3 regions of the Nocardia halotolerans genome follow, and region 1 is predicted to be linked to each of the others. Evidence: riboswitches for the same ligand, from Rfam matches in the RefSeq annotation. Region 1 holds a riboswitch; each other region holds the start of a gene.
What was found. A riboswitch is a leader RNA that binds a small molecule or an ion and turns the genes downstream of it on or off. The one in region 1 is predicted to bind S-adenosylmethionine.
Positions count from the first base shown of each region.

Region 1 (7,313 bases):
CATCCGCTGAAACGGCACGCCGCGGGTGACGAAACGTCGGCCTGTCCTCGGTCGGCCGACGGCGCTAGGGTCGGGTGGCAGGGACGGCGCGGCAGAAGGAGTGGCGGAGAATGGTTGAGCTCAAGCTCGGATACAAGGCATCGGCGGAACAGTTCGGGCCACGTGAGCTCGTCGAGCTGGCGGTGGCCGCCGAGCAACACGGTCTCGACAGCGCGACCGTGAGCGACCACTTCCAGCCGTGGCGGCACAACGGCGGCCACGCACCGTTCTCACTGGCCTGGCTGGCCGCGGCGGGCGAGCGCACCGACCGGATCATGCTGGGCACCTCCGTGCTCACCCCCACCTTCCGCTACAACCCCGCGGTGATCGCACAGGCGTTCGCCACCTTCGGCTGCCTCTACCCCGGCCGGGTGATGCTCGGCGTCGGCACCGGCGAGGCGCTCAACGAGATCGCCACCGGTTACAAAGGCGAATGGCCCGACTTCAAGGAACGCTTCGCCCGCCTGCGCGAAGCCGTCCGGTTGATGCGCGAACTGTGGCTCGGTGACCGCGTCGATTTCGACGGCGACTACTACCACACCGTCGGCGCCTCGATCTATGACGTGCCCGAAGGCGGCATCCCCGTCTACATCGCCGCCGGCGGCCCGGTGGTGGCCAGATACGCCGGCCGCGCCGGCGACGGTTTCATCTGCACCTCCGGCAAGGGCATGGACCTCTACACCGAGAAGCTGATGCCCGCCGTCGCCGAAGGCGCCGCCAAAGCCGACCGCGACCCGGCCACCATCGACAAGATGATCGAAATCAAGATCTCCTACGACACCGACCCCGATCTCGCACTGGAGAACACCCGCTTCTGGGCGCCCCTGTCCCTGACCCCCGAACAGAAGCACGACATCACCGACCCGATCGAAATGGAAGCCGCCGCCGACGCCCTGCCGATCGAACAGGTCGCCAAGCGCTGGATCGTGGCCAGCGACCCCGACGACGCCGTCGCCCAGATCCAGCCCTACCTCGACGCCGGTCTCAACCACCTGGTCTTCCACGCCCCCGGCCACGACCAGCTCCGCTTCCTCGACTTGTTCCAGCGCGACCTGGCCCCCCGCCTGCGCGCGCTGGGCTGAGGACCTGGCGTGAGCACAGTCCTGACGTAGTCTGGCGACATGTCGACACCGCGCCATGACCCGCCGCGGATCGTGACCGCCGAGGAGTTTCTCGATGGGCCGGCAGATGCCTTCGGTGAGATCCACGACGGTGTGATGGTCGAATGTACGGCACAGAGCCCCATGCACGACCGCGTGGTGCATCGGCTCCGATCCGCACTGGAATACGGGATAGACCCGAACGGGCCGTGCCGCGAAGTACACGGCGACACGCCTATGCGGCTCGCAGACAACGACGACGCCGACCCAGCACGCCGACTGTGCGCCCGATACCCGGACTTGATCCTGCGGGACTGTTCCGATGGTCCCTACGATGCACAACACGTCGCCGACCAAACACTGATCGTTGTCGAGGTGACGTCGGAGAGCACCATCGACAGCGACATCGGCATCAAACGTGAGCTCTACGCGCGCGCGGGCATTCCGATGTACCTGATCGTCCATTTCGACAAGGACTGGCAGCACATCGCCATGATCGAGGAGCTGCGCCTGGACTGGTCAGGACGACGGTATGTCGGCTGGAACAAGCACACCGACGCCTTGGTGCTGACCGAACCGGTCAAAGTCGCCGTCATGTTCGAGGACCTACAGAGCCCCCTGCCACGCCGTCCGTGACACCGAAGCCAGCCGCCGTCCACCCGTCGCAACAGCGGAAGACCAAGCCGGGCCAGGCGGTCGACTATCTCGTTGGGTACGGCTTTGGAGTTCGTGTTGTTCGAGGGCCTACTCGATGATCGGGAGGGGGCGGGTGTGTTCGTCGCCTGCGCCCGGTAGGTCGGAGCGGGGGATCGGCAAGGTGGGGTTTTCGGTGCGGGGCAGCTGGAAGTCGGTCGCGGGGCGCTGTGCGGCCGGGAGCCGGTAGCACTCGCGGGCGTTGTCCTCGAGCACCGCGTGCGTATCGGCGCCGACGACGTGGCGGATCAGATCCACATCAGCGTCCTCGAACGGGCGGCCCGCGCGGGTACCGGGAAGATCCGAACCGAACATCAGCGCACCCGGATTCACGGCGTGGATGCGGCGCAGCGTCTCGGCCACATCCATGTCGACCCGGCCGAAGCCGGTCGCCTTCACCTTGGCCCCGCGATCCACCAGGTCCAGCAGATACGGCAGCCCCTCCTCGGACATGCCGAGATGGTCGATGACCAGGGCGGGCAGCTTGGAGATCACCGGTTGCAGCGAGGCCAGCATCTGACCGTCGATGTAGAGCTCCACATGCCAGCCCGCGAGCTCGTGCGCGCGCAACGCCTGCAGGGTCATCGCGGTGATGTCGGCGGCCGCGCGCTTGAGATTGAAGCGCAACGCCCGCACCCCGGCCCGATCGAGCTCGAGAATCTCGTCGTCGGTAGCGTCCAGGTCCAGCCGGGTCACCCCGACCCACCCCGTACCGAGCGCGCCGAGCGCGGCCTTCAGATAGGACTGATCCGTACCTTGGAACGACGCGCTGACCACGGCGCCACCGCGAATATCGAAGCCCGACATACGGTCTCGATAGTCCTCGATGAGGTACGGCTCGGGCAGGTAGCCTTCGTTCTCGATCAGCGGAAACCGCGGATCGATGATGTGGACATGCGCATCGAACACCTGTACAGAATGCCCTACTGTGTTTGTTTGAGCGCTGGCGCGCTCGAGGTTCGCGGCCCCTTGTGTCCCGACGATCAGGCGCCGTTGCTTGCTCCTTCGTCGCGTACGCAACGGCGCCTGATCGTCGGGACGGCCACGAACCGCCGCTTCGCGGCGGCCCCTCCTCGAGGTCGGGGCGTACGGGGCTGGGTTTTCGCGTCGCGGCACCGCCTCTGAGGCCGCTGCGATTGTTACGCCTTGTTCGGCTCCGAGGCGCGCAGCATGTCTTCGCGCTCGACGACCTTCACGCGCTCGCGGCCCTCCGGCTCGCCCAGGGCGCGCTCGTGCGCGTCGAGGCGGTACCAGCCGGCCCACGTGGTGAACGGGATGCCCTTGGCCTCGAGGAACTCGGTGACGGCGTCGAGTTCCGGCTTCGCCGCGGGGGTGAAGTCCTTGGCGTCGTCGAGCAGGCAGGCGATGGTTTCGTTGGCGTCGCCCTTGGTGTGGCCGATCAGGCCGACCGGGCCACGCTTGATCCAGCCGGTCACATAGGTGGCGGGCATGAAGCGGGCGTTGCCCTCGGCGGTCTCGTCGGCGATCACGCGACCGGCTTCGTTGGGCACGGTGCCCGCCTGGTCGTCGAAGGGCAGCTGGTTGATGTTCTGCGACAGGTAGCCGACGGCGCGGTACACGGCCTGCACGTCCCACTGCCGGAACTCGCCGGTGCCCTTGACGTTGCCGGTGCCGTCGAGCTGGGTGCGTTCGGTCTTCAGGCCGACGACCTTGCCGTTGTCACCGACGATCTCCGACGGCGACTCGAAGAAGTGCAGGAACAGCTTGTGCGGGCGGTTGCCCTGGTCGCGAATCGCCCACTGCTCGAGGGTGTTGGCGACCATGTCGACCTGCTTGGAGTTGCGGCGCGCGGCCTCGGAACCCTCGTCGTAGTCGATGTCCTCGGGATCGACGATCACCTCGATCGTCGGGGAATGGTCGAGTTCACGCAGCTCGAGCGGGGTGAACTTGGCCTGGGCGGGGCCGCGGCGTCCGAAGACGTGCACCTCGACGGCCTTGTTCTCCTTCAGGCCCCGGTAGACGTTCGGCGGGATCTCGGTGGGCAGCAGCTCGTCGCCGGTCTTGGCCAGCACGCGGGCCACGTCCAAGGCGACGTTGCCGACGCCGAGCACGGCGACCTTCTCGGCCTCGAGCGGCCACACCCGCGGCACATCGGGGTGGCCGTCGTACCAGGACACGAAGTCGGCGGCACCGTAGGAGCCGTCGAGATCGATGCCGGGGACCGGCAGGGCGCGGTCGGCGTTGGCGCCGGTGGAGAAGATCACCGCGTCGTAGAACTGACGCAGGTCGTCGAGGGTGATGTCGGTGCCGTAGTCGATGTTGCCGAGCAGGCGCACCTGGTCCTTGTCGAGAACCTTGTGCAGGGCGGTGATGATGCCCTTGATGCGCGGGTGATCGGGGGCCACGCCGTAGCGGATGAGGCCGAACGGCGCGGGCATGCGTTCGTAGAGGTCGATGCTGACCTCGGCGTCGGACTTCATCAACGCGTCGGCGGCGTAGATACCGGCCGGTCCTGCGCCCACGATCGCAATGCGGAGCGGGCGGGTCGCTGCACTCTGTTCGGTCATCTTTACGCGCACCCTTTGGTCGAGAACTGATTTGTCGGCGTCAACTTAGCTTAGGCTAAGTCCCGTTCCGGCTATTGGCGGCTGCCATCGACGTCGGCAGCCGACCGCAATCATGGCGATTCTAGCTGCGGCATTGCGGCCGCCCGGCGTGCGGTGTGGCTGCCCGCGCGGGTTCTGACAGGATTACAGCATGAACGAGGAGCAAACAGGCTCGGACGAGGCGCCCGTCGTGGTCGATCAGACCGACAAGCGGTCCGTCGTCCCGTTCGTCGCGGCCGCTGCGATCGCGATCGTCGTGCTCATCGGCATCGTGCTCGGCGGACTGCTCGCGCCCGCTGAGAAAAATGTCACATTGGCCGATCGGCTCGCGGCCGCTGTCACCAACTATATCGACGCTCGCGCGCGCACCGAGCAGCGTCCGCCGCCCGGCGTCGCCTGCGCGGGCTTCGACGAGGTGAAGTCCGGGCTCAGCGACCGGCTCGGCGGCCCGAAATCAGCGGTGACGCTCGACAAGAAGGGCTTTTCCAACCCCACCGTCAACGGCGATCGCGGCAAAATCGACGCCACCGTCTCCTTCGACGGCAAGACCGAGTCGAGCACCTGGAACCTGACCCGCGTCGACGGGGAATGGCTGGTGTGCAACCCGTGAATCGTTTGACACGGTGACCTGTGCCGGGGCAATCTCAGATCGCAAGGTCACGAGTGCCAGCGCCAAGCCCCGGCTCGCTGGTCGGCAACCCTCCTCCGCGGTGGGGTGCTCCGGGTGACGACCTGGCCGTGTGACGGGTGTTCCGCCACGGCAAGAGCGGATTCAGCAGGAGGTTCGACATGACTTATGCCGGCGACATCACCCCCGAGCGGGCATGGGAGATCCTGACCGAGCATCCGGGTGCGGTGCTGGTCGACGTGCGCACCGAAGGCGAATGGGAGCGGATCGGTATCCCCGACACCAGCTCCATCGAACGCCCGGCGCACTTCATCGAATGGGTCGACGGCACCGGCACGCCCAACCCCGCCTTCGGCACGCAGCTCGAACAGGCGCTCGCCGACCGCCCCGCCGACGCGCCCGTGGTGTTCCTGTGTCGCTCCGGTCAGCGTTCGGCACACGCGGCCGGCGTGGCGACCGCGGCGGGCATCGCCCCGTCCTACAACGTGCTCGACGGTTTCGAGGGCGGCCCCGACGCGTTCGGGCAGCGTGGCAGCACCGGCTGGCGCGCCGTCGGCCTGCCGTGGCGTCAGGCATGAGGAGACTCGCATGATCACCGGTGGTTCTTTCGACAAGCCACTGCCCGAGGGGGTCGGTCCCGCCACCCTCGGCGTGCGCGGCGGTCTGCGCCGTTCCGGTTTCGACGAGACGTCCGAGGCGCTGTATCTGACCTCGGGGTTCGTCTACGAGAGCGCCGAGGCCGCCGAGGCCGCGTTCACCGGCGACGCCGAACACTTCGTCTACTCCCGTTTCGGCAACCCGACGGTGGCCATGTTCGAGGAGCGCATCCGCCTGCTCGACGGCGCCGAAGCCGCCTTCGCCACGGCCTCTGGCATGTCGGCGGTCTTCACCGCGCTGGGCGCCCTGCTGAAGGCCGGTGACCGGCTCGTCGCCGCGCGCAGCCTGTTCGGTTCCTGCTTCGTTGTATGCAACGAGATCCTGCCGCGCTGGGGCATCGAAACCGTCTTCGTCGACGGTGACGACCTCGAGCAGTGGGAGCAGGCCCTGTCGGTGCCCACCCAGGCCGTGTTCTTCGAAACGCCCGCCAACCCGATGCAGACCCTCGTCGACGTGCGCAAGGTCAGCGAGCTGGCCCATGCCGCAGGCGCGAAAGTGGTGCTGGACAACGTCTTCGCCACCCCGCTGCTGCAACGCGGCTTCGAACTCGGCGCCGACGTGGTGGTGTACTCCGGCACCAAGCACATCGACGGCCAGGGCCGGGTACTCGGCGGCGCCATTCTGGGCGCCAAGGACTACATCGACGGCCCCGTCAAAACCCTGATGCGCCACACCGGTCCCGCCCTGAGCCCGTTCAACGCCTGGACCCTGCTCAAGGGCCTGGAAACGATGCCGCTGCGGGTACGCCAATCCACCGAATCGGCCCTGCGGGTCGCCGAGTTCCTGGAGTCGCACCCCGCGATCGACTGGGTGAGATACCCCTTCCTGCCCTCACATCCGCAGCACGACCTGGCACTGGCGCAGATGTCGGGCGGCGGCACCGTCGTCACCTTCGCTCTGCACGGCGACGACGGCAAGAAACGCGCCTTCGAAGTGCTCAACCGCCTGCGCATCATCGACATCTCCAACAACCTCGGTGACGCCAAAACCATGATCACCCACCCGGCTACCACCACTCACCGGGCGATGGGCCCCGAGGGCCGCGCCTCGATCGGCTTGTCCGACGGGGTGGTTCGCCTCTCGGTCGGCCTCGAAGACCTCGAAGATCTTTTGAGCGACCTCGACCACGCCCTGAGCTGAACTGTGCGGTTCACGGCACTCTGTGGCCGGGTCGCACCGTGTAGGGCACGGCTCGGCATGGCGACGATCGCTCGCGTTACGCGGGTCGAGTGCGGCTTGTGTCGGGGAACGGGATCTTCAGGCCAGCACCGCGCCGACCAGCCATACCCCCGAGGCGATCAGGGCGCCGAACAGTTCGACCAGCATGGACAGGCCCACGCCCTTGAGGGCGTGCGCGGTGGCGGGCCAGGCCAGGTCGTTGGTTTTCAGGCGGTGTAGTTCGGCGAGGTAGACGCCGAGGACGAAGCCGATGAACAGGCCGATGATCGGGATGACGAAGAAGCCGATCACGCCGAGGACGGCGCCGATCAGCAGCGCCCGGTTGGACACGCCCGCCTCCCGCATCCGCCGGCCGGGCCAGGTGTATTTCACGACGCCGGTGAGCACCAGCGCGACCGAGGCGATGGCGAATACCGTCCAGGCGGTGGCGCCGCCGGTGAGGAATGCCCA
Region 1 is NZ_JBHSDL010000014.1:1,639,241-1,646,553, forward strand. It holds gene fgd (glucose-6-phosphate dehydrogenase (coenzyme-F420)) at 111-1,121, shown strand; gene ACFO5K_RS18075 (Uma2 family endonuclease) at 1,161-1,775, shown strand; gene ACFO5K_RS18080 (amidohydrolase family protein) at 1,884-2,741, opposite strand; gene ACFO5K_RS18085 (FAD-dependent oxidoreductase) at 2,972-4,360, opposite strand; gene ACFO5K_RS18090 (Rv0361 family membrane protein) at 4,551-5,009, shown strand; SAM riboswitch class IV at 5,055-5,172, shown strand; gene ACFO5K_RS18095 (rhodanese-like domain-containing protein) at 5,189-5,605, shown strand; gene ACFO5K_RS18100 (O-succinylhomoserine sulfhydrylase) at 5,616-6,824, shown strand; gene ACFO5K_RS18105 (DUF456 domain-containing protein) at 6,942-7,313, opposite strand, start outside.

Region 2 (7,313 bases), on a different contig from region 1:
CAGTGGCCGTCGGTGCGGGTGTAGGTCCAGGTGGGACCGTGGGTGACGAGGGTGGAGACGGCGGTGAGCAGGCGGTCCGTGTCGGCGAGGGTGGTGCCGAGGCCGATGCTGGCGCGGAGGGCGGCGTCCAGGCCGAGGCTCGCCAGCAGGGGGTGTGCGCAGAAGCGGCCGTCGCGCAGGCCGATGGCGTGTTCGGCGGAGAGGTAGGCGGCGACCTGGCCGGGGGCGTAACCGGCGACGGTGAACGCGACGATGCCCACGCAGTCGGGGCTGTCGGACCAGATGCGGACCAGTTCGACACCGGGGATGGCGCTCAACCCGTTACGCAGCCGGTCGGCCAGAAAACTCTCGTGCGCGACGAGGTCGGCGGGATCGATGGCGCCGAGGGCGTCGCAGGCGGCGGCGATGGCGGCCGCGCCGAGCACATTCGGCGAACCGGCTTCGTGGCGTTGCGGCGCGACGGCCCATTCCACCTGTGCCACACCGACTTCGCGTACCGCGCCACCACCGGCCAGGTAGGGCGCACCGTCGTCGAGCCAGTCGCGGCGGCCGACGAGCACGCCCGAACCGAACGGCGCGTACAGCTTGTGCCCGGAGAAGGCGAGGTAGTCGATACCGGTCTCGCGCAACGAGATCCGCCGGTGCGGGGCCAGCTGGGCGGCGTCGACGAGCAGCCGCGCACCGCACAGGTGGGCGATGGTGGCCAGGCGCTCCAACGGCAGTACCTCGCCGGTGACGTTGGAAGCTCCGGTCACCGCGAGCAGCGCGGCCGGCTTGCTGCACAACTCGGCGACCAGACGCTGAACGGTCTCTTCGACAGTGTCGGCGGCCCGCACCACCCGCCTGCCGTGTGCGGTCCAGGGCAGGAAGTTGGCGTGGTGCTCGATATCGAGCACCACCGTCTCCCCCGGCACGCAGCCGGCCAGCAGGTTCAGCGAATCGGTGGTGTTGCGGGTGAACACCACCACCTGGTCGTCGTCGGCGTCGAGGAACCGCGACACCGCGCCGCGCGATGCTTCGTAGCATTCGGTGCTGATCCGGGAGGCGTACCCCGCGCCGCGATGCACGCTGGCGTAGTACGGCAGCAGGGCCGAGATCCGGTCGGTGACCTGCTTCAAAGCGGGCGCGCTCGCCGCGTGGTCGAAGTTGACGTAGCCACTGGTGCCGCCTTGCACCAGCGGGACGCGCAGGTCGGCACCGGACACGGTGGCGAGGGCGCAGGTGGGGTCGAGTACTGCAGTCATGACGAAATCCCGTCGGCTCTGGGACTCGTTCCGCAAAGGGGTGAGTCCGCGCTTGCCGCGTCCCCAACGGACGCCGGCCTGGTCGTCACCCGGAGCACCCCACCGCGGAGGAGGGTTGCCGACCAGCAAGCCGGGGCTGAACGCTGGCACTCGTGACCTGCACCGAGGTTGGCAGACGACCCGGGCGCGTGTCAACCACCCGTTTCGCGATTGCCCCTGAATTGCCCTCATCGCGTGGCGTCCCTGACCATCTGCCGACACCATGATGGCACCACCAAATGATTGAGCTTCTCTACTATTTGTTAGAGTGGCCGCCATGTCCACGAACCCGAACTCCGTGCGCGGCCTTCCGCGCTATCCGGTGTACGCGCTCGGGCGGCTCACCAAGGCCCTGCACGCCGAGATCGACCTGCCGTTGCGCGATCACTGGGTGCTCACCTTCATCGCCGAGAACGCCGACCTGACGCAGAAGAAAGTGGGCGACGCGCTCGGCATCGACCGCAGTGAAGTGGTCCGCCTGATCGACGCGCTGGAAAGCGCGGGCCTGGTCGAACGCACCCGCGACGGCAAGGACCGCCGCAAGTACCGGCTGCGGATCACCGAGGCCGGACGCAAACAGTGCAAGCGCACCGACAAGCTGATCGCGGAGGCCACCGCCCGCGTACTGGACCGCCTCGACGCAGGCGAACGCGCCACCCTGCACCGGCTCACGCTCACCGCCCTCGGCGAGCTCCCGTGACGAGCGCCGACGCCCGCGCGCGCGGATGCCGTCGGCCCCACCAACTCCCGAGTACCGTTGGCATCTGGTGACCATCCCGTTTGCCCTCCGGTAACCCGACCGTGAAACAACAGACACCGATGGGGGTCAACCGATGAGAGGTGGACTGAGCGCGATGCTCGAGCCACACACTGAGGTCCCGGCCGACCGGCCGCGCGATCCGCTGCTGCGCGCCGATCTGGCCGCCGCGCCGCGCACCCTGGTCGACATCCTGACCAGCACCGCCCTCGCCCACCCCGACGCACCGGCCATCGACGACGGCACGGTGGTGCTCACCTACCTGGAGCTGATCACCGCGATCGAGGCCAGGATGACCGAACTCACCGACGCGGGGGTGCGACCGGGCGACCGGGTGGGCGTGCGGATGCCCTCGGGCAGCGCGGCGCTGTACGTGACGATTCTGGCGGTGCTCTACTGCGGCGCCGCGTACGTGCCCGTCGACGCCGACGACCCCGAGGAACGCGCCCGCCTGGTCTTCGGGGAGGCCAGGGTGAGCGCGATGGCCACCGCCGCGGGCATCGAGTCGGCCACCACCGCCACCGGCCACATCTCCGACTGGGACACCCTGCCCAGCCCGGACGACGACGCCTGGATAATCTTCACCTCCGGTTCCACCGGCACGCCGAAAGGTGTTGCGGTGACGCACCGCAACGCCGCCGCCTTCGTCGACGCCGAGGCCCGGCTGTTCCTGCCCGGCGCCCCGATCGGCCCCGGCGACCGGGTGCTGGCCGGGCTGTCGGTGGCATTCGACGCTTCCTGCGAGGAGATGTGGCTGGCCTGGCGGCACGGCGCCTGCCTGGTGCCCGCCCCGCGTGACCTGGTGCGCACCGGCGCCGACCTGGGCCCGTGGTTGATGCGCCGCGAGATCAGCATCGTGTCCACCGTGCCGACACTGGCCGCGACCTGGCCCGCCGAGGCCCTGGACTCGGTGCGGCTGTTGATCTTCGGTGGCGAAGCGGTGCCCCCGGAGCTGGCCGAACGGCTCGCCGGTGGCGCCGAACGCGAGGTGTGGAACACCTACGGCCCCACCGAAGCGACCGTGGTGGCCTGCGCCGCGCTGCTCGACGGCACGATGCCGATCCGCATCGGCCTGCCGCTGGACGGCTGGGATCTCACCGTCGTCGACCCGCAGGGCAACCCGGTTCCGGTGGGCGAGACCGGGGAGCTCGTGATCGGTGGCGTCGGCCTGGCCCGCTACTTGGACCCGGCCAAGGACGCGGAGAAGTACGCGCCGCTGCCCTCGCTCGGCTGGGAACGCGCTTATCGCAGTGGCGATCTGGTGCGCAACGATCCCGAGGGACTGATCTTCCTCGGCCGTGCCGACGACCAGATCAAGATCGGTGGCCGCCGGATCGAACTCGGCGAGATCGACAACGCGCTGCAACATCTGCCCGGTGTCAGCGGGGCGGCGGCCGCGATCCGGACCACCAAGGCCGGCAACAAGATACTCGTCGGCTACCTCACCGGCGCCGGACCCGACTTCGATGCGAAGAAGGCCAGAGCGATACTGGCCGAACAACTTCCGGCGCCACTGGTGCCCCGCCTCGCGGTGGTCGCCGATCTGCCGACCCGCACGTCGGGCAAGGTCGACCGCGACGCCCTGCCCTGGCCGTTGCCCAGCTCCGACGACACGGCCGAGCACGGCCTGCGCGGCACCGCCGCCTGGGTGGCCGGACTGTGGGATGCCATCCTCGGCGCCGAGGTCACCGGTCTCGACACCGATTTCTTCGATGTGGGCGGCGGGTCGCTGGCGGCGGCGCAACTGGTGGGCGCGCTGCGCGAACGGTATCCGCACGTGACCGTCGCCGATCTCTACGACCATCCGCGCCTGGGCTCGCTGGTCGAGTTGCTCGACGGCAGCGCCCCGGTCGCGGCCGTGGACACCCGGGTCGTCGAGCCGACCCCGCGGCGCGCACAGCTCACCCAGGTGCTGGCCACCGTGCCGCTCACCACGCTCACCGGCCTGCAATGGGTCACCTGGTTGGCGATGGTGTCGGCCATCGCGGGCTGGTCGGGTTCACTGCCCTGGCTGCCGCGGCTGTCGTGGTGGTGGATCGCACTGGCCTTCGTACTGTTCATCTCGCCACTGGGCCGGATGACGCTGTGTGTGGCCGGCGCGCGCGTCCTGCTCGCCGGTGTCCGCCCCGGCACCTACGCCCGCGGCTCCGGAGTGCACCTGCGATTGTGGGCCGCGGTGCGGCTCTCGGAGGCCAGCGGCGCCGAGAACCTCTCCGGCGCACCGCTGATGGTGCCCTTCGCCCGCGCGCTCGGCGCGAAGATCGGCAAGGGCGTCGACCTGCACAGCCTGCCGCCGGTCACCGGCATGCTCGAGCTCGGCGACGGCGCCAGTGTGGAACCCGAGGTCGATCTGTCGGGGTACTGGGTCGACGGCGACCGCGTGCACATCGGCGGCATCACCATCGGTGACGGTGCGGTGATCGGCGCCCGTTCGATCCTGCTGCCCGGCACCAAGATCGGTAAACGAGCCGAGGTCGCGCCCGGCTCGGCGGTGTCGGGCAAGGTCAAGGGCGAACAGGAATGGGCGGGCTCACCGGCCGCGAAAACCGGTAAGGCACCGCGGCGCTGGCCCGACCACGCCCCCGAACGCGCCAGGCACTGGCTGCTGGTGTTCGGTCTGTCATCGATGGTGCTGGCCGCGATGCCGGTGTTCGGCCTGGCCGTGGGCGGCACCTTCATCGCCTGGTGCATCCGCGAGCAGACCACCATCGGCGCGGCCGCCCTGCGCGGTTTCGCCATCCTGCCGGTGGCCACTCTGCTGAGCTTGGCCGTCTACGCCGCCGCCACCGTGCTCGCGGTGCGCCTGCTCGGCATCGGCCTGCGCGAGGGCTATCACCCGGTGCGCAGCCGCACCGGCTGGCAGGTGTGGGCCACCGAACGACTGCTCGATTCGGCCCGCACATTCTTGTTCCCGCTCTACGCCAGCCTGCTCACCCCGGTCTGGTTGCGCCTGCTCGGTGCCAAGATCGGCAAGAACGTCGAGGCGTCGACGGTGCTGCTGCTACCCAAGTTCACCGTGGTCGCCGACGGCGCGTTCCTGGCCGACGACACCATGATCGGCAGTTACGAACTCGGCGGCGGTTGGCTGCGCATCGGCGAGTCGAAGGTCGGCAAACGCGCCTTCCTCGGCAACTCCGGCATGACCGCGCCGGGACGCCGAGTACCCAAGAACGGTCTGGTCGCGGTGCTCTCGGCCGCGCCGAGCAAGGCCAAGGCGGGGTCGTCGTGGCTGGGTAGTCCACCGGTGCGGTTGCGTCGCGCGGCCGAATCCAGCGACACCTCACGCACGTTCGATCCGCCGCTGCGGTTGAAGCTGGCGCGCGCCTTCGTCGAGACCTGCCGGTTGGTGCCGGTGATGGTGACCTTCGCGATCGGGCTGGGCGTGCTGTTCGTCCTCGCGCTGATCGCCGACCACGCCGGCTACCTGGTCGCCGCGCTGGTGTCCGGGCTGGTGCTGATGGTGGCGGGCGCGGTCGCGGGGGCGTGCGCGATCGCCGCGAAATGGTTGCTGGTGGGGCGGATTCGCGCGATCGAGCACCCGCTGTGGAGCTCGTTCGTGTGGCGCAACGAGGTATCGGACGCCTTCGTGGAGACTGTCGCGGCACCCTGGTTCGCCCGCGCGGCAACGGGTACTCCGGTGATGAATCTGTGGCTGCGCGGCCTCGGTGCCAAGATCGGTCGCGGGGTATGGTGCGAGTCCTATTGGCTACCGGAGGCGGACCTGGTGACACTCGGTGACGGTGCGACCGTGGAACGCGGTTGTGTGGTGCAGACCCACCTGTTCCACGACCGCATCATGGCGATGGACACGGTGACCCTGGACGCGGGCGCCACCCTCGGACCGCACTGTGTCGCCCTGCCCGCCGCCCACATCGGGGCCGGCGCCACCATCGGACCCGCCTCGCTGGTGATGCGCGGCGACGTGGTCCCGCCGTCGACGCGTTGGTGGGGCAACCCCATCTCGCCCTGGGCCGGTCCCGCCTGATGCGGAGCAAGTTCTACGAGGACCCGATCGACGACTATCTGCCGCAGAACGGCAACCGGGGCTACCGGGTGTCGCGCTACGAGCTCGAGCTCAGTTACAAACCGGCCAGCAACCGGCTCACCGGGCGGGCTGTGGTCATCGCCGTGACCACCGAGGTGCGCCTCTGGGTGACGCTGGATCTGTCCCAGTCACTGGCGGTGTCGAAGGTACTCGTCAACGGGTCGAAGGCAGCGAAATTCGTCCATCAGCACGGCAAGCTGGCAATCACCCCGCAGCAGAAGATCCCGGCGGGCGGGGTCCTCGAGATAACCGTCCAGTACTCGGGCACACCGAAACCCGTGCGCGGGCAGTGGGGTGAGGTCGGCTGGGAGGAACTCACCGAGGGTTCGCTGGTCGCCAGCCAGCCCAACGGCGCGGCCTCCTGGTTCCCGTGCGACGACCACCCCAGTGCCAAAGCGTCGTACCGGATCTCGATCACCACCGACAGCCCGTACTACGCCATGGCCAACGGCACCCTCGTTCGCAAACAGGCCAAGGCCAGCCAGACCACCTGGGTGTACGAGGCGCCCGAGCCGATGGCGACCTATCTGGCGACGGTCCAGATCGGCCACTACCGCAAGTACCGCGTCGGCTCGCCCGGCGAACCGGTGCCGATGCATGCCGTCGTTCCGGCGCGGTTGCGCGCGAACTTCGACCACGATTTCGCCCGGCAACCCGAGATGATGGCGCTGTTCGCCGAACGGTTCGGGCCCTACCCGTTCGAGCACTACAGCGTGGTGGTCACCGACGACGACCTCGACATCCCGATCGAAGCGCAGGGCATCTCCATCTTCGGCGCCAACCACTGCGACGGCAGGCGCGGCGCGGAACGGCTCGTGGCCCACGAGCTGGCCCACCAGTGGTTCGGCAACAGCCTCACCCTGAAGCACTGGCGCGACATCTGGCTGCACGAGGGTTTCGCCTGCTACGCCGAATGGATCTGGTCCGAAGCCGCGGGCGGCCCCAGCGCCGACCAGCTGGCCCGTGCCGCCCGCGCGAATCTGGCCCGCCAGCCGCAGGACATCATCGTCGGCGATCCCGGTCCCGAGGACATGTTCGACGACCGCGTCTACAAGCGGGGCGCGCTGACTCTGCACGCGCTGCGCCTGGAGCTGCGCGACCGCCTGTTCTTCGAACTCCTGCGGGAATGGACGGCGCGCTACCGGCACTCCTCGGTCACCACCGAAGAATTCGTCGACCTCGCGGGTCACTACAGCGTGGCGCCACTGCGCGGGCTGTTCGCGCTCTG
Region 2 is NZ_JBHSDL010000003.1:36,625-43,937, reverse strand. It holds gene ACFO5K_RS02790 (aminotransferase class V-fold PLP-dependent enzyme) at 1-1,244, opposite strand, end outside; SAM riboswitch class IV at 1,288-1,402, opposite strand; gene ACFO5K_RS02785 (MarR family winged helix-turn-helix transcriptional regulator) at 1,561-1,983, shown strand; gene ACFO5K_RS02780 (Pls/PosA family non-ribosomal peptide synthetase) at 2,138-6,025, shown strand; gene ACFO5K_RS02775 (M1 family metallopeptidase) at 6,025-7,313, shown strand, end outside.
Region 2: it holds a riboswitch for S-adenosylmethionine, as region 1 does, so the genes downstream of both, ACFO5K_RS02790 (aminotransferase class V-fold PLP-dependent enzyme) here and ACFO5K_RS18095 (rhodanese-like domain-containing protein) in region 1, are expected to answer to the same signal.

Region 3 (7,313 bases), on a different contig from region 1:
CAGCAGTTTCTTGCGCGCCACCCGGGCGCACAGCGCGGCGATCAACGGCGCACCGACCACCACACCCAGCGCGTACGCCGACACCGCGTGCCCGGCCGACGGCTCGGAGACATCGAACGCCCGCGCGATGTCGGGCAGCAACCCCATGGTCACGAACTCGGTGGTGCCGATCCCGAACCCACCCAGCGCCAGCGCGAGCATCGCCGGGACGTGCCAGCTGTCGCGTGGCGCCTCGAGGCGGTCAGCAGTCGCGAGGGAAGAAGTCACGCCCGATTACAACGACCACCCCCACCCACTCGGTACCCGTCCCGACCGTGAGTTCCCCCACTGATCCGCCTCCCCGAGACCCGAGACCGCCTCAGGCGCGGTCCGAGGGCACGTCGATTCCGGGATCGTGGCCGACTCAGCCGGCACCCGGTGAATCTCTCCCCTTCCAAAACAGCAGTACCCGGCGAGTACACCCACAGATCTCGCAAGAACATGGGTAACTCACCGGGTACGGGCAAACCCCACCACGCTGCCGGAGCTTGCCGCCTCCCCAGGTCCCCCCGCACCTGGGTCCGGCCTGATTTCGCGGAGAGGCGGACAGCCTAAATTCGCGGAGAGGCGGACAAGGCCCGGGCGAGGTTGGCGTCCAGGGCGCCGAGGAATTCCTCGGTGCTCAGGTAACCCTGATCGCCGCCGACGAGCAGTGCCAGGTCCTTGGTCATCTGCCCGCCCTCGACGGTCTTGATGACCACGTCTTCGAGCGCCTGCGCGAAGCCGATCACCTCGGGGGTGTTGTCCAGCTTGCCGCGGTGCTCGAGGCCCCGGGTCCAGGCGAAGATCGACGCGATCGGGTTGGTCGATGTCGGCTTGCCCTGCTGGTGCTGGCGGTAGTGCCGGGTGACGGTGCCGTGCGCGGCCTCGGCCTCGCAGGTGCGGCCGTCCGGGGTGAGCAGCACCGAGGTCATCAGGCCCAGCGAGCCGAAGCCCTGGGCCACGGTGTCGGACTGCACGTCGCCGTCGTAGTTCTTGCAGGCCCAGACGTAGCCGCCCTCCCATTTCATGGAGGAGGCGACCATGTCGTCGATGAGGCGGTGCTCGTAGGTGAGGCCCGCCGCGTCGAACTCGGCTTTGAACTCGGCGTCGAAGACTTCTTCGAAGACGTCCTTGAACATGCCGTCGTAGGCCTTGAGGATGGTGTTCTTCGTGGAGAGGTACACCGGGTAGTTCTGCTGCAGGCCGTAGTTGAACGAGGCGCGTGCGAAGTCCTCGATCGACTTGCGGAAGTTGTACATGCCCATGACGACGCCGCCGTCTTCGGGCATCTTCACGACCTCGTGCACGATCGGCTCGCTGCCGTCTTCGGGGGTGAAGGTCAGCGTGACGGTGCCCGCCTCGTAGACCTTGAAGTCGGTGGCGCGGTACTGGTCGCCGAACGCGTGGCGGCCGATGATGATCGGCTTGGTCCAGCCGGGCACCAGGCGCGGCACGTTGGAGATGATGATCGGCGCGCGGAAGATGGTGCCACCCAGGATGTTTCGGATGGTGCCGTTGGGCGAGCGCCACATCTTCTTGAGGCCGAACTCTTTCACCCGCGCTTCGTCGGGGGTGATGGTGGCGCACTTGACGCCCACGCCGTGCTTCTTGATGGCATTGGCCGCGTCGACGGTGACCTGGTCGTCTGTCTTGTCGCGGTACTCGATGCCGAGGTCGTAGTACTCGAGGTTCACGTCGAGATAGGGATGGATCAGCTTGTCCTTGATGAACTGCCAGATGATCCGGGTCATCTCGTCGCCGTCGAGTTCTACGACGGTGCCTTCAACCTTGATCTTGGACATGGATCTTCGTGTCCTCCTCGGTGGGTGCCCTTATTGCACGGCCAGGCGAACACGCTTGTGAGCGGACCCCAGCAGTTCCAACAGACAACGTATATGCCCCGCGTTGTCTGCGGGACGTGTGGTGCAAACAAGACAAGCGTACTGCTGCCCCCGACCTCACCGCGATGCGAGGCCGAACTGTGCGAACTCTTCGAAGCTACCCCGCGCCGATTCCGGGCCGAACGTCGATCGGTGTTTCCGCCGGTGCGGCCCGACCCGCGACACGCGTGCCCGGCGCACCGGTCAGAGAGTGATCTGGGCAATAGTTCGCCGGAAATTTCCGTCGAGGTGAGATCGCCGGTTAACATGTCGGCAAGGTCATGAGTACCAGCGCCAAGCCCCGGCTCGCTGGTCGGCAACCCTCCAGCTGCGGTGGGGTGCTCCGGGTGATGACCGGGCTCTCGAAGGTCGAGAGCAAGCGCGCATTCAGGAGGCCCCCATGTGTTGTTGTCCGTCGATCCGACCCAACTGACGAGACATCCGGCGAACGACCCTGGAGTACTTTCATGACCGACTCTGCCCTGCCCGAGAACTGGTCCTTCGAGACCAAGCAGATCCACGCGGGCCAGGCCCCCGACGCGAGCACCAACGCGCGGGCGCTGCCGATCTACCAGACCACTTCCTACACCTTCAACGACACCGATCACGCCGCGGCGCTGTTCGGGCTCGCCGAGCCGGGCAACATCTACACCCGGATCATGAATCCCACCCAGGACGCGGTGGAGCAGCGGGTGGCCGCGCTCGAGGGCGGTGTCGCGGCGCTGCTGCTGGCCTCCGGACAGGCCGCCGGGACGTACGCGATCCTGAACCTGGCCGGTGCGGGCGACCACATCGTGTCCAGCCCGCACCTCTACGGCGGCACCTACAACCTCTTCCACTACTCGCTGCCCAAGCTCGGCATCGAGGTGTCCTTCGTCGACGACCCCGACGATCTCGAGCAGTGGCGGGCCGCGATCCGGCCCAACACCAAGGCGTTCTTCGGTGAGACCATCGCCAACCCGAGCAGCGCCGTGTTCGACATTCCCGGCATCGCCGGTGTCGCCCACGACAACGGCCTGCCGCTGATCGTGGACAACACCGTCGCCACCCCGTACCTGATCCAACCGCTGACCCACGGCGCCGACATCGTGGTGCACTCGGCCACGAAGTACTTGGGCGGGCACGGCACAACCGTGGCCGGGGTACTCGTCGACGGCGGCACCTTCGACTGGACGGTGCGCGACGCCGAGGGCAATGCCCGTTTCCCCGGTTTCACCGAAGCCGACCCCAGCTATCACGGTGTGGTCTTCGCCGAGCTGGGCGCGCCGGCGTTCGCGCTCAAGGCCCGCGTGCAGCTGCTGCGCGACCTGGGTGCGGCGGTGTCGCCGTTCAACGCGTTCCTGATCGCGCAGGGCATCGAGACGCTGAGCCTGCGGGTGGAACGCCACGTGCGCAATGCCGAAGTGGTCGCGAAGTTCGTCGCCGAGCAGCCGGGTGTCGAGGTCGTGCACTACGCCGGGCTCGAGTCCTCGCCGTGGTACGAGCGCGGACAGCAGCTCGCACCCAAGGGCGTGGGCGCGATCGTGTCCTTCGAACTGGCCGGCGGTGTCGATGCGGGCAAGAAGTTCGTGGACGCGCTCAGCCTGCACAGCCATGTGGCTAACATCGGTGATGTGCGTTCCCTCGTGATTCACCCCGCTTCGACCACGCACGCGCAGTTGACGCCGTCCGAGCAGCTGGCCGCCGGAGTCACTCCCGGCCTGGTCCGGCTCGCGGTGGGCATCGAGGGAATCGACGACATCCTGGCCGATCTGCGGGCCGGTTTCGCGGCGGCGACGACGTGACTGTGAGCACCGAATCGCCGATCACCCGTCCCGGCGCCGGCGCGGCTCTGCTGCCACCGCCGGACGGGCGGCTCGGCGTGGTCGCCATCGGGGATGTGACGCTGGAGAACGGCGCCGTGGTCCCCGATGTGCGGCTGGCGGTGCAGCGCTGGGGTGAGCTCTCGCCCGCCCTGGACAATGTGGTGCTCATCGAACACGCGCTCACCGGTGACTCCCATGTCATCGGTGGGGCGAGCGGTGCGCCCGGTTGGTGGGAAGGGATGGTCGGGCCCGGCGCGCCGATCGACACCGACGAGTGGTGTGTGATCGCGACCAACGTGCTGGGCGGCTGCCGGGGCAGCACCGGGCCGTCCACCCTCGCCCCCGACGGAAAGCCTTGGGGCGCACGATTTCCCGGACTGACCATCCGTGATCAGGTTGCCGCCGAAGCCCAGTTGCTCACGGTGCTCGGCATCGAGCGGCTCGGTGCCGTGGTCGGCGGTTCGATGGGCGGCATGCGGGTGCTGGAGTGGATGATCGAGCTGCCCGAGCGGGTGTCGGCCGCGCTGGTGCTGGCCGTCGGCGCGCGCGCCACCGCCGATCAGATCGGCACCCAGACCACGCAGATGGCCGTCATCACAGCCGATCCGGACTGGCAGGGCGGCAACTATCACGGCACCGGCCGCGCGCCGATGACCGGCATGGGCCTGGCCCGGCGCATCGCCCACCTGACCTACCGCACCGAGGGCGAACTCGACCACCGCTTCGCCAATCAAGCCCAGGGCGATGAGGATCCGTGGCTCGGCGGTCGCTACGCGGTGCAGAGCTACCTGGAGCATCAGGCCGACAAGCTCGGCCAGCGGTTCGATCCGGCCACCTATGTGCTGCTCAGCGAGGCCATGAACCGCCACGACGTGGGTCGCGGGCGTGGTGGGATCGCCGCCGCGCTGGCTTCCACGTCGGTGCCGTGTGTGGTCGGCGGCGTCGACTCGGATCGCCTGTATCCCCTGTACACCCAGGCCGAACTGGCCGAGGGGCTACCTGGTTGCGTGGGTCTCGAGATCCTGCACTCGCGCGACGGGCACGACGGCTTCCTCACCGAGGCGGCCGCGGTGTCGAAGTTGCTCACCGAGACGATGCGGCTGGCGCGGGAGAACCGCTGAGTTCGCTCAGCTGACGTCGAGGGTCAGGGCCAGGAACATGATGGCGCTGCCCACCGCGGCGAGCGCGGCCACGTCGAAGGGCTTGCCGCGCACCGCGAGCAACCCCACCTGCACCGTCGGCAGGCACAGCCGGAAAGCGGCGGCCACCAGGGCGGCGCTGCCGAAGATGAGCGCACCGCGGCGCCACCGGTCCCATGCCACGAACGCGATCGCGATCACGATCAACGCGCTCACCACGGTCATCGGCAGATGACTGCGCAGGTACTGCTGACCCGCACTCAACCGCGCCACGCGATGCTTGCCGGTTGTCTCCGCCTCGTTCACGGTCCCGATTGTTCCAGACGCCGCACCCGGGCACCGGTGAGGCGGCCGGCACGCGGGGCCGCATCACATGAGAGAGTGGTCCGCTGTGCTGCACCTGATCTTTCACGAACCCGTGATTCCGCCCAATACCGGCAATGCGATCCGTTTGGCCGCGGGGACCGGGTGCGCGCTGCATCTGATCGAACCGCTCGGTTTCGACCTGTCGGAGTCGAAGCTGCGCCGCGCCGGACTCGACTACCACGACCTCGCGGTGGTGACCGTGCACCCGGATCTGACCAGCGCCTGGGCCGCGATCGACCCCGGGCGGGTCTTCGCGTTCACGACGCAGGCCACCACCCGTTTCACCGAGGTGGCCTACCGCGACAACGATGCCCTGCTGTTCGGCACCGAACCGACCGGGCTGCCCGCGCAAGTGCTGGCCGACCCGCGGATCACCGACCAGGTGCGCATCCCGATGCTGCCGGGGCGCCGCTCGATGAACCTGTCGAACGCGGCCGCGGTGTCGGTGTACGAGGCGTGGCGACAGCTGGGGTTCCCCGGCGCGGTATAGGCGGCGCGAGCCGGCCGTGGCGACGGCAGCTCAGTCGATGTCGAACCGCTTGAACCGTGCGGTGGCGCCCGCGGTGAGGCGGACAGCGGACTTGGCGACGCCGAAGTGCTCGGCCAGCAGTTCGATCGCGGCCTTGTTGGCCTTGCCCTCGACGGCGGGGGCCCGGACGTAGACGGTGAGGGTGCCGTCGGCGGCGGTTTCGACCAGCGGGCCCTTACGGCTGTTCGGTTTTATCGTCGCCCGCACTGTGGGCACCGGAGGTTCCTTCCTCGCTCGCCTCGGTGGTGGGGGCGATCACCGGGGACGGGGCTGCCGGGGTACGGGCCCGGGTACGGCGGCGCAGCAGTCGGACCACCACCGCTAGCACCGCGCCGAGCACGGCGGCGAACCCGAGCCACGGCACCAGTTTGCCCGTGAAGACCACGGCATCGTGGAGCCAGTCGACGAGTGAATGCCAGCCCGCCACGACACCGTCCCAGAAGGAATCGGCGGCACCGGGGGCTTCCTCGTCCTCGGCGGTGAGAGTGATGGTCAGAGTCGACAACGCCACCTGATCATCGAGGGCACGTTTCTGCGCGGTGAGGCTGTCGAGCTCACCCTGCCTGCTCGACAACGCCTCCTCGGCGGCGATCAGATCGGCGGTGTTGTCCGCCTCGACGATGAGCGCGCGCAACCGGTCGACGGAGGACTGCAGGGCCCGGATGCGGGCGTCGAGGTCTTGCCACTGCATGGTGACGTCGTCGCGGTTGGTGCTCACCCGGGTGAGGGTGCCCACGCCGTCCAGCCCGGAGATGAAGGCCTCGGTCTTGTCAGCGGGCACCCGTACGCTCAGTACCGCGCGCGGGGCCCGCTTGTCGGTGCCGGGCTGTTCGGTGCGGCTGTCGACGCGCCCGGACAGGGCTTGTACCTGGTCGGTGACGGACTCGGCGGCGGCGATCGGATCGTCGGCGGTGATGTCGACCGAACCGGTGACCACCTCCTTGCGGTTCTGATCCGGTGCCGGACTCTCTTTCGCGGGCGCACCCTCCCGGAACCCGGGCACCACGGCCGCCGACGGCGCGTCGAGGGTGGACCGGCCGCCCTGTTCCTGGGTCTCGTCGTTGTCGTCGCCACACCCCGCCAGGAACAGGAGCCCGAGCAACGCGATCATCACCACGGCAAGCTTGCGCATGGTCGCAGCGTAGTGCGTGGGCGGGCAGGTGCGCGGCGATCGTGTGAGTGGAGTCGGACTCAGGGCTCGCGGGGCCGGGCCGGTGCGGCGGACACGTGTCAGCGGAAGTCGCGGGAGCGGGCGACGATGCGCAGGTCCAGGTTCTCGAGGTGGTCGGCGACGAGACTCGCCACGCCCTCGGCGTTCTGGATGCGGCCACGGATGAGCAGGGCGGTGGCGCTCTGGGCCAGGCGGCGGTACCGGGTCCACAGGCCGACCGAGCAGACGACATTGATCATGCCGGTCTCGTCTTCGAGGTTGAGGAAGGTGACGCCCGCGGCAGTGGCGGGGCGTTGACGGTGGGTCACCGCGCCCGCGACCAGGATGCGGGCGCCGTCCTCGACGAGCAGCAGATCGGCGGCGGGGACCACCCCGAGCGAGTTCAGGTGGGCGCGCAGGAAT
Region 3 is NZ_JBHSDL010000012.1:11,618-18,930, forward strand. It holds gene ACFO5K_RS10025 (MFS transporter) at 1-201, opposite strand, end outside; gene ACFO5K_RS10030 (NADP-dependent isocitrate dehydrogenase) at 591-1,823, opposite strand; SAM riboswitch class IV at 2,179-2,289, shown strand; gene ACFO5K_RS10035 (bifunctional o-acetylhomoserine/o-acetylserine sulfhydrylase) at 2,369-3,685, shown strand; gene metX (homoserine O-acetyltransferase MetX) at 3,682-4,827, shown strand; gene ACFO5K_RS10045 (DUF3017 domain-containing protein) at 4,834-5,151, opposite strand; gene ACFO5K_RS10050 (tRNA (cytidine(34)-2'-O)-methyltransferase) at 5,219-5,701, shown strand; gene ACFO5K_RS10055 (DUF167 domain-containing protein) at 5,732-5,956, opposite strand; gene ACFO5K_RS10060 (DUF4349 domain-containing protein) at 5,916-6,872, opposite strand; partial or broken gene ACFO5K_RS10065 (OB-fold nucleic acid binding domain-containing protein) at 6,971-7,313, opposite strand, start outside.
Region 3: it holds a riboswitch for S-adenosylmethionine, as region 1 does, so the genes downstream of both, ACFO5K_RS10035 (bifunctional o-acetylhomoserine/o-acetylserine sulfhydrylase) here and ACFO5K_RS18095 (rhodanese-like domain-containing protein) in region 1, are expected to answer to the same signal.